DNA from 3 places in the Streptomyces sp. CAU 1734 genome. Region 2 is predicted to be linked to each of the others. Evidence: riboswitches for the same ligand, from Rfam matches in the RefSeq annotation. Region 2 holds a riboswitch; each other region holds the start of a gene.

Region 1 (3,200 bases), on a different contig from region 2:
GACGCCTCGGAGGCGGCGTGCGCCACGGCGAGCGAGACGCCGAGGATGGCGTTGGCGCCGAGCGAGGACTTGTCCGGGGTGGCGTCCAGGTCGAACATCGCCTGGTCGATCAGGCGCTGCTCGGTGGCGTCGTAGCCGACCAGCTCGGGGCCGATCTGCTCGATGACGGCGAGAACGGCCTTCTCGACGCCCTTGCCCTGGTAGCGGTTGGGGTCGCCGTCACGAAGCTCAAGGGCCTCGAACGCTCCGGTGGAGGCACCGGACGGAACGGCGGCACGGCCGGTGCTTCCGTCGTCGAGGCCAACCTCGACCTCGACCGTGGGATTGCCTCGGGAGTCCAGGATTTCCCGGGCTACGACGACGTCGATGGACGGCACGAGCATCTCCTTCTGGGATGTGACGCATGGGGTGCAGGGTCTCTTGGCCTTGCGGCAAGAGCCTATCCGGCGGCCGGGGGTCTCCTCGCGGATGCCCGCCCCCTGGGACGAAAAAGCCGGTGCCATCCGCGCGGTCCGGGACAAACAACCCCGCACCTACCAGGGGGTAACGAAAAGAACCCCGGGCCCGGCGCGGACAGGGGGAGTGCGCCGGGCCGGGGTGGCCCCTGGGTCCGGCCCCCGCGCGCGGGGGCCGGGTGCCGGGGTCCGTCCGGGCCGCCCTGCGCCGTTCGGGGCGCGGCACGGCCGGACGGACGCCCGGGGTGGGTACGGACCCGGGGTGCGGTCCCGGGGCGCGGTCCCGGTGGGGGTACGGGACAGCGGATCCGGGTGCGGTCCCCGTCGGGTACGGGACGGGCGGGGCCGGTTGTACGGGTGTGGCCGGTGGGGGCGGCCGGTGCGCGGGGCCGGTGGGGGGACGGCCGGTGCGCGGACGCGGTGCGGCCCGCGGGCCCGGTTCGGCCGGCACCGGAGCCGTGGGGGCGCGGTGCGGGCCGGAGCCGGGCGGTGGTGCGGGCCGCCCCGGGAGGGTCAGCTCAGGTCGAGCTGCTGGCCCGGGTAGATGACGTCCGCGTTGTCCACGATGTCCTTGTTGAGCTCGAAGAGCTTCGCCCAGCCGCCGTCGACCTTCTCGGCCGCGGCGATGCTGCTGAGGGTGTCGCCGGACTTGACCTCGTACTCGCCGTCGCCCTTCTCGAAGCCCTTGGCCGCGGGACGCTCGGAGCGGGTGGTCGGGGCCTCGGCGCGCTGCTGCGGCTGGGCCTGGCGCTCCTGCTTCGGCTGGGCGGCCTGCGGCTGCTCCTGCTTCGGCTGGGCCGGCTGCTGCTTCGGCTGCTCCTGCTTGGGCTGCTCGGCGGCGCCGCCGCCGTACGGGGTGTTCGAGAGGCCCACGCCACAGGACGGCCAGGCGCCCTTGCCCTGGCCCGCGAGGACCTTCTCGGCGATCTCGATCTGCTGGGACTTGCTGGCCTGGTTGGCCTGCGCCGCGTACTTGGTGCCGCCGAAGGCGGCCCAGGTGGAGGACGAGAACTGGAGGCCGCCGTAGTAGCCGTTGCCGGTGTTGATGGACCAGTTGCCGCCGGACTCGCACTGCGCGACCTTGTCCCACTCGGCGGCGGTGGCGGCCGAGGCCGAGGTGGCGCCGATCAGCGGGGCGGCGACGGCAGCGCCGGTGACACCGGCGAAGGCGACGAGGCGGACGGCCCTGGACGGACGGCGGTGCTTGCCCTTGCTGGAAAACAGCATGGTGGATCTCCTCACCGACGCCTGCGAGGTGAGCTGTCGGGTTCGGGCCAATGAGTGCCCGGCCGTGCGTCCTTGCGCACGGCTCCACCCCAAGCCGGTGATCCGCCATTCGTCCTGAACGGCGGGGCCGGCACTTACCTTGGGTCCCCCGCTCCTGCCTTCGGCGCTCTCGCGTCGAGTACTCCCCCCGACCGACGGCAGGATTCGGCGTGACGGTCAGCGGTGCCCGCGATGGCGAGCGGTCAGACCGTAATCACAGGGCTCCCCGATGTTCAAAGAGGGAACATCGGGGAGAAAACGCCCATCCCGCCCCTGACCCGATCCATGTTTCCCCAGGTCGGGGGCGGAATCTCCGATTCCGGTGGGCGGGCCGTGCCACTTACCGCAAAGAGACCCTTGTCTCACTTCGGCAAATATGGACAAAATCCCGCGAACCACACCGGTTTCCGGCCCTGCCCCGGGCCCTACTTCGGGTCGAGGGCCAGGCTCTGACCAGGGTGGATGAGGTCGGGGTCGGCGCCGACCTCCTCGCGGTTGGCCTCATAGAGGCCGGTCCACCCCTCGTCGAGCTTCTGCTCCTGCGCGATGGCCCAGAGGCTGTCCCCCGGGCGGACGGTGTAGGTGCCCGGCTCGGCGTCGGCGCCGTCGACGCCCTTGACGACCTCCACCTTCTTCTCCCCGGCGGCGGTGTCCGCCACGGGGGACCGGCCGCCCGAGTCGCCGCGCGAGACATGGCCGGGCTCGGAGCCCCGGGCCGGGCCCGGGCCCGCCGTGCCGTCGCTCTTCGGCTCACCGGTCCCGGTGGGCGCCGCGGACTTCTCCGGGCCGGAGGCCGGCGACTCCGTCGCGGGCTCGCCCCGGTGCTTGCCCGCGCTGGTCCCGGCCCCCGGGCCGGCGCCCTTCGGCGTGCCGGCGGACGGCTCGGCCGCGGTGGATCTACCGGCGGGGGTTTCGGCGGACTTCGGCTCGGCGGCCGGCTTCGGCGCGGACTTCGGCTTGCCGGCCGCGGGGGCCTTGTCCGGCTTCGCCGCATCCGTGCCGGTGGAACCGGTGCCGTTTCCGGCCGGGGCGCCGTCGGTCAGACCCGCTATGCCGGCACAGGAGGCCCATGCCTTGACGCCCTGGGCGGCGAGCACCTTCTCCGCCACGATGATCTGCTGCGAGCGGCTGGCGAGGTCGGCGCGCGAGGCGTACTCCGTACCGCCGTGCGCCTCCCAGGCGGCCTGGGAGAGCTGAAGCCCTCCGTAGTAGCCGTTGCCGGTGTCGGCGCTCCAGCTGCCACCGCTCTCGCACTCGGCGATCCGGTCCCAGGTGGAGGACTCGACGGCGGAGGCGGAACCCGCGCCCAGCAAGGGGATCGCGATGGCCGATCCCGTCACGCCCGCAGCGACGACGAGAGCGGGGGCCTGACGCGGTCGCCGATGACGGCCATTCCCGGAGAGCATGTGATTGCCTTTCACCAGACTGCTTGAGTCCGGGTGAACGTAGCCGCACTCGAACGTGAGTCACAAGTCGGTG
Region 2 (3,200 bases):
CCGAGCAGCTCCATGACCTCCGGCGACATCCCCGTACGGCTGCTGTCCGTGCGGCGCACCAGATAGCGGCGGTGCGGGTCGTTCGACTTCAGATAGTCCGCCTCGATGGCGTCCCGCTCCACCCCGACGGCGAGCAGGGACACGGCTATGGAGAGCCCCGCGCGGTCCTTGCCCGCCGCGCAGTGCATCAGCGCCGGGACGCTGTCCTCGGCGAGCGCGTGCAGGACCCGGCTGTGCTCGGCGGTCCGCTCGGCGATGATCGACCGGTACGACTCGGTCATCCGCGCCGCGCCCTGGCCATCCGCCAGGACCGCCCGCAGCTGCGCCAGATTCCCCGCCCGGACCAGCTCCCAGAACTCCGCGCCGTCGGCCGGGTCGCTCAGCGGTATGTTCACATTGCGCACGCCGGGCAGCTCGACATCGGGCCCCTCCAGCACCAGATCGGCGGAGTTGCGGAAGTCGAAGATGGTGTGGAGACCCAGCGTGCCCAGGAACGACGCGTCACTCTCCGTCGCATGGGCCAGATGACCGCTGCGGAAGAGCCGTCCGTACCGCACCTGCCGGCCGTCCACCGCCGGCAGCCCGCCCACATCGCGGAAGTTGCGGACCCCGGCCAGCTCGGGCTCGGTCGACGGAACCTGCGGCAGCTGCTGCGTCACGGAGTCTCCTGAGGGTCGCTGCCGTCGGCGCTCCTCGCCGACATGGCGTTTTCTCGACGATACGACATTGATTCCTCGGGCAATCATTTTCTTTTCGCGTGAGGAAGCGTTGCCGTGGTGTCACGGGAGCATTGCGGCGATATGGCACACCCGGGGCGCATGCGACGGCACTCGCGGCACACTCCCCGCCGTTCACGCGCGCGCCGCGCTGCCGTGCGCGTGGGTGCGGGATCAGGAGTCCGTACTTCCTCGGCGCTCTGCCCGCACTCCTCCGGATCGTGCCGGGCCGGGCCGCCCGTCACTGGATCCGGCACCACCTGAATGAGGCATTTGTGATTTATGGGCGCTTTGGTGGATTGCGCATAACGCGCCCCATCTGCAAGGGGTTTGGGGCGGTGCTCGTGAGCAGGATCATAGTGGTGACGGTGTGTGGCGGCGACGGGGTGTCGCGGGGCGGGGCAATCGCGATGCCGGTCGGGGAGTTGGCGCCGCGGTCTCGACGGAGAGTGACCGCGGATGCCCCACGGTGATCATGGGGAAGGCGGAAGTGGAAGCGGAGCGGCTTGTTCCGGTCCTCTCCGCTCGTCTACGGTCACGGAAATTCCGGGCGGACCGCCTCATCCTGCCGCCGCCCCGGATTCCCAACCGACATCCACGCGTGGCAGGAGCGGGGGACCCAGGTAGTACGTCGGCCGGGCAACCGGACGGCTCGGGGTGAAGTCGTGCAGCCGCACGGCCGGGCATCTCCAGCCCGAACCCGACAGCTCACCTCGCAGGCGCCGGAGAGGAAAACCCCATGCCCGCAAAGGGTAAGCACCGCCGTCCCAAGGCCGGCACCATCACCCGCGGCCTCGTCGTCGCGAGCACCGGCGGCGCCGCCATCGCGCTTCCGCTTCTCGGCGCGACCGGCGCACAGGCCGCCGAGCCGGCCGCCGCCCCGGCCGCTGTCACCGCCCCCGCCGCGGCCGTCGCGGAGCAGCGCTCCCCGGCCGCCGCCCCGGCGGGGAAGTCCGAGGCGGGCACCTACCGGGTCGTCGCCGGCGACCATCTCTCGGGCATAGCCGAGGACCACGGCGTCACCGGTGGCTGGAAGCAGCTCTACCAGGACAACCGTGCCGCCGTCGGCGGGAACCCCTCCCTGATCCACCCCGGCCTCGAGCTGAGCATCGGCTCCGCCGCCGCGGCCGGCACCCCGGACGCGGAGCGCTCCTCGCGCGACGGCTCGCGGGACGCCTCTCGCAACGCCGGTGCCAACGAGAAGCCCGCCGCCCCGGCCGCCCCCGCCGCCGCCCGGGAGACCTCCGCCCCGGCCGCCGACCCCGTCACGGAGGCTCCCGCTCCGGAGCCCGCCGCCGAGGCCCCGGCCGAGCCGGAGCCCGCCGCCCCCGCCTCCGGTTACACCGCCCCGATCGCCGGTGCCGGCGTCACCACCTCCTACCGCGTCTCCGGCGCCATGTGGTCCAGCGGCTACCACACCGGCATCGACTTCGCCGTGCCCACCGGCACCAGCGTGAAGTCCGTCGGCCCCGGCACCGTGGTCTCGGCCGGCTGGTCCGGCGCGTACGGCAACGAGGTCGTCATCCAGCACACCGACGGCAAGTACTCGCAGTACGCCCACCTCTCCTCCCTCGCCGTCTCGGCCGGCCAGAGCGTGAGCGGCGGCCAGGAGATCGGTCTCGCCGGCTCCACCGGCAACTCCAGCGGTCCGCACCTGCACTTCGAGATCCGCACCGGCTCCGGCTACGGCACGGACATCGACCCGCTGGCCTACCTCCGCGGGCACGGCGTCTCCCTCTGACGCCACGGGCGTCCACCGCGCCTTCCGCCGATCCCCCCGTACCCCCGCCGGTACGGGGGGATCGGTCTTCACCCACGAGTATTCCCGGGTGGGCCGAAAATCACCGGTGGGATAGATCACCCGCCGTCAACCCCTCCTTACGGTCGCGTAGGTCACATCTGTAAGGACAAGATGAGTTCTTGTGGCAGACGATTCGAGAACAGAGACAGAGGGCGGAATCGGGTCGTACGCGGCTATCGGTGACAGCTTCACCGAGGGCGTGGGAGACCCGGGACCCGGTGGAACCCATGTCGGCTGGGCGGACCGTTTCGCGGTTCTGCTGGCCGACCGCCGGCCGGAACACACGTTCCGGTACGCCAATCTCGCGGTGCGCGGACGGCTCCTCGACCAGATCGTCGCGGAGCAGGTTCCGCGCGCGAGGGAACTCGCCCCGGATCTGGTGTCGTTCTGCGCCGGCGGCAATGACATCATCCGGCCGGGCAGCGACCCCGACGATGTGGCCGAGCGCTTCGAGCGCGCGGTGGCGGACCTCACCAATGCCGTCGGCACGGTGATGGTGACCACCGGCTTCGACACCCGGGGCGTGCCGGTGCTGCGCCATCTGCGCGGCAAGATCGCGATGTACACGGCACATGTGCGGTCCATCGCGGACCGCTACGACTGCCCCGTACTGGACCTGTGGTCGCTCAAGTCGGTGCAGGACCGCCGCGCCTGGGACGGCGACCGGCTCCATCTCTCGGCCG
Region 3 (3,200 bases), on a different contig from region 2:
CCTCGGACGCCAGGGTGCGCAGCGCCTCGCGGACCGGGACGCGGGAGACCCCGTAGCGGCGGGCGAGCTGTTCCTCGGCGAGCCGGGTCCCGCGCGGGAATACCCCGGAGACGATGTCGTCGCGAATCGCCGTGCAGACCGAGTGCGCGGGCACGCGCATAACCGAACCTCCGCTTCAATCCGCTGAAAACGCGAGCGAAACGCGGCTGACCGCGTTTGTCCGGTGACTCTATTGCAGCCATCCGGGGTTTCCGGGGGAACAGCGGAAACCATGGATGTCTTTTGGCCGGTCCGGCACGGATGAACCGGGGCCGGAGTCGCGGAATGCCCGGCGCACCCGGGGATCGCGGGCCTGCGCACCCGGGGACCGCGGACCGGCCGCGGGACCGTGCCCGCCGGACATGCGCCGGGCCGGTATCGGCGGCGGGCCGGCGGGCCGGCACCGGCGGTGATGCGGCGGTGCGGCGGTGCCGAACGGCTCAGGGGCGGGTTCCGGGGGTGATTGCCCCCGGAACCCGCCCCTGAGCACTCCCGCCCGGCCGGGAGCGCGGCCCCCGGCCCGCCGGGCCGGTGTCAGATCGCGACGCCGTGCGCCCGCAGATACTCGATCGGATTGAGGTCGGATCCGTACTCCGCCGTCGACCGGGCCTCGAAGTGCAGATGGGCGCCGGTGGAGTTGCCGGACGAGCCCGCCTGGCCGATCTGCCGCCCCGCCGTGACCTCCTCGCCGACCGCGACCTGGATGGAGGCGAGGTGCCCGTACTGGGTGAAGGTGCCGTCGAACATCCGGATCACGACATTGTTGCCGTAGGCGCCGCCCCAGCCCGCCTCCACGACCGTGCCCGTGCCGACGGAGACGACCGGAGTGCCGTGCGAGGCGTGGAAGTCGATGCCGGAGTGACGGCCGGAGGACCAGAGCGAGCCGCCGGATCCGTAGGCCGTGGAGACATGGGAACCGGCGACGGGGAGCGTGAAGGTGTTGAGCCGCTTGCGCTCGGCCTCCCGGGCGGCGCGCGCCTCGGCCTCGCGGAGCTCCTTGGCGCGCGCCTCGGCCTTGCGCCTGGCCTCCTCGGCCTGCCGGGCCGCGGCCACGGCCTCCTGCTTCTGCGCGACGGCCTGGCCGGCGACCTCGTCGGAGAGCGTGTCCGGGTCGGCGGCGAGGATCAGCGTCATCCCGGTGTCGTCGGGAGCGGCCGTACCGGTCTCGGCGGCCACCGCCGTGGTGGTGAGACCGGTGCACACACCGGTGGCGAGGGTGGCGACACCCGCGAAGCCCGCGCCTCTGCGTGTCATCCGGCTCGGGGCACGGTGCTTCCCGGTGGGGCGGTCGAACGCCATGAAGGGGGCGGTCCTTTCCTTCCTTCTCGCCTACCGGGTTAGCTGACGGGTTCGGAGCAGGAAGGTCTCCTACGGGCGTCTCCGCGCTGCCGCGGACGGGCCCGATTCACCCCGGGGGATATGGATCCCCGGCTCCCCTGGCTCGCGCCGGACGGGGACTCGGCGATGACTGTCCGTGCCGCGGATGCGGCGTACTGCGGGCGAACAGCCGGACCGACGCTAAGCGCGCGGCCTTTCGATCACCAAACAGAGATCGATTTTTGTTGCGCATGCCACAAGGCAGACGGGTGAGTACCCCATAACAATCCACCAAATAGGACATAAGCGAGAACCCCGGCATCCATGTGATGCCGGGGTTCCCTCCGGTGGACCGGATTCCCGGGCCCGGTTTCCCGGGCGATCCGGGGCGATCCGCCCGGCGGCGGCTCAATCAGCCGGTGACCACGGTCACTTCGCCGATACCGAGCGCCTTGACCGGCTCGGCGATCTGCGCCGCGTCGCCGACGAGCACGGTGACCAGGCGGTCCTGCGGGAAGGCGCTGACGGCCGCCGCGGTCGCCTCCACCGTGCCGGTCTCCGCCAGCCGCGCGTACAGCCGGGCCTGGTAGTCGTCGGGCAGATGCTGCTCGACCTGGTCCGCCAGGGTGCCCGCGACCGATGCGGCGGTCTCGTACTTCAGCGGCGCGACACCGACCAGATTCTGTACGGCGACATCCCGCTCGGCGTCGGTGAGCCCGCCCTCGGCCAGGGTGCGGAGCACCTTCCAGAGGTCGTCCAGGGCCGGACCGGTGTTGGGGGTGTCCACCGAGCCGCTGATGGCCAGCAGCGAGCGGCCCGAGCCGTCCGGACCGGAGCGCAGCACCTGGCCGTAGGCGCGGACGCCGTAGGTGTATCCCTTCTCCTCCCGCAGCACCCGGTCGAGCCGGGAGGTGAGGGTGCCGCCGAGGCAGTAGGTGCCGAGCACCTGTGCGGGCCAGACGCTGTCGTGCCGGTCGGGACCGACCCGGCCGATCAGCAGCTGGGTCTGCACGGCTCCGGGGCGGTCCACGATGACGACCCGGCCGGTGTCATCGGCGGTGATCGGCGGGATGGGACGGGCCGGGGCGGTGTTTCCCGTCCAGTCGCCGAGGGTCTCGGCGAGCACCGCGTCGAGGTCGACCCCGGTGAGATCGCCCACGATCACCGCGGTGGCGGTGGCCGGCCGGACATGGGCGTCGAAGAAGGCGCGCACGGCGGCGGAGTCGATCCGCGCCACGGTCTCCTCGGTCCCCTGGCGGGGGCGGGACATGCGCAGGGAGCCGGGGAAGAGCTGGCGGTACAGCTCCTTGGCGGCGCGGCGCCCCGGGTTGGCCATCTCGTGCGGGATCTCGTCCAGCCGGTTGCGCACCAGCCGCTCGATCTCGCCGTCCAGGAACGCGGGGGCGCGCAGCGCCTCGGCGAGCAGGCCGAGCGCCTTGGGGAGCCGGGAGACCGGCACCTCCAGCGAGACCCGGACACCGGGGTGGTCGGCGTGTGCGCCCAGGGTGGCGCCACAGCGCTCCAGCTCGGCGGCGAACTCCTCGGCGGACCGCTTGTCGGTCCCCTCGGAGAGGGCGCGCGCCATGATGGTGGCGACCCCGTCGAGACCGGCGGGCTCCGCTTCGAGCGGTGCCTCCAGATTGATCTCGACCGCGACGACCTGCTGTCCGGGCCGGTGGCAGCGCAGTACGGTCAGGCCATTGCCCAGGGTGCCGCGCTCGGGGGCGGGAAACGCCCAGGGCCTGGCTTCCCCGGCCTGCGGCTGCGGGTGGAACTCCATGGTGGTCAACGGCTCGGCGGTGTCGGTCACTGGCCCGCCCCTTCTTCGTTGTCGTCGCTGTCGC

The links. A riboswitch is a leader RNA that binds a small molecule or an ion and turns the genes downstream of it on or off. The one in region 2 is predicted to bind cyclic di-AMP.
Region 1: another riboswitch for cyclic di-AMP. It lies ahead of AAFN69_RS20705 (transglycosylase family protein); the one in region 2 lies ahead of AAFN69_RS12625 (LysM peptidoglycan-binding domain-containing M23 family metallopeptidase).
Region 3: another riboswitch for cyclic di-AMP. It lies ahead of AAFN69_RS17045 (M23 family metallopeptidase); the one in region 2 lies ahead of AAFN69_RS12625 (LysM peptidoglycan-binding domain-containing M23 family metallopeptidase).

The regions. Positions count from the first base shown of each region.
Region 1 covers NZ_JBDQQP010000010.1:185,721-188,920, reverse strand. The annotation lists gene eno (phosphopyruvate hydratase) at 1-383, opposite strand, end outside; gene AAFN69_RS20705 (transglycosylase family protein) at 969-1,682, opposite strand; cyclic di-AMP (ydaO/yuaA leader) riboswitch at 1,686-1,858, opposite strand; gene AAFN69_RS20700 (transglycosylase family protein) at 2,147-3,061, opposite strand.
Region 2 covers NZ_JBDQQP010000005.1:447,439-450,638, forward strand. The annotation lists gene AAFN69_RS12620 (tyrosine-protein phosphatase) at 1-659, opposite strand, end outside; cyclic di-AMP (ydaO/yuaA leader) riboswitch at 1,296-1,451, shown strand; gene AAFN69_RS12625 (LysM peptidoglycan-binding domain-containing M23 family metallopeptidase) at 1,456-2,457, shown strand; gene AAFN69_RS12630 (SGNH/GDSL hydrolase family protein) at 2,639-3,200, shown strand, end outside.
Region 3 covers NZ_JBDQQP010000008.1:100,679-103,878, reverse strand. The annotation lists gene AAFN69_RS17050 (GntR family transcriptional regulator) at 1-160, opposite strand, end outside; gene AAFN69_RS17045 (M23 family metallopeptidase) at 574-1,338, opposite strand; cyclic di-AMP (ydaO/yuaA leader) riboswitch at 1,352-1,513, opposite strand; gene AAFN69_RS17040 (pitrilysin family protein) at 1,769-3,136, opposite strand; gene AAFN69_RS17035 (pitrilysin family protein) at 3,163-3,200, opposite strand, start outside.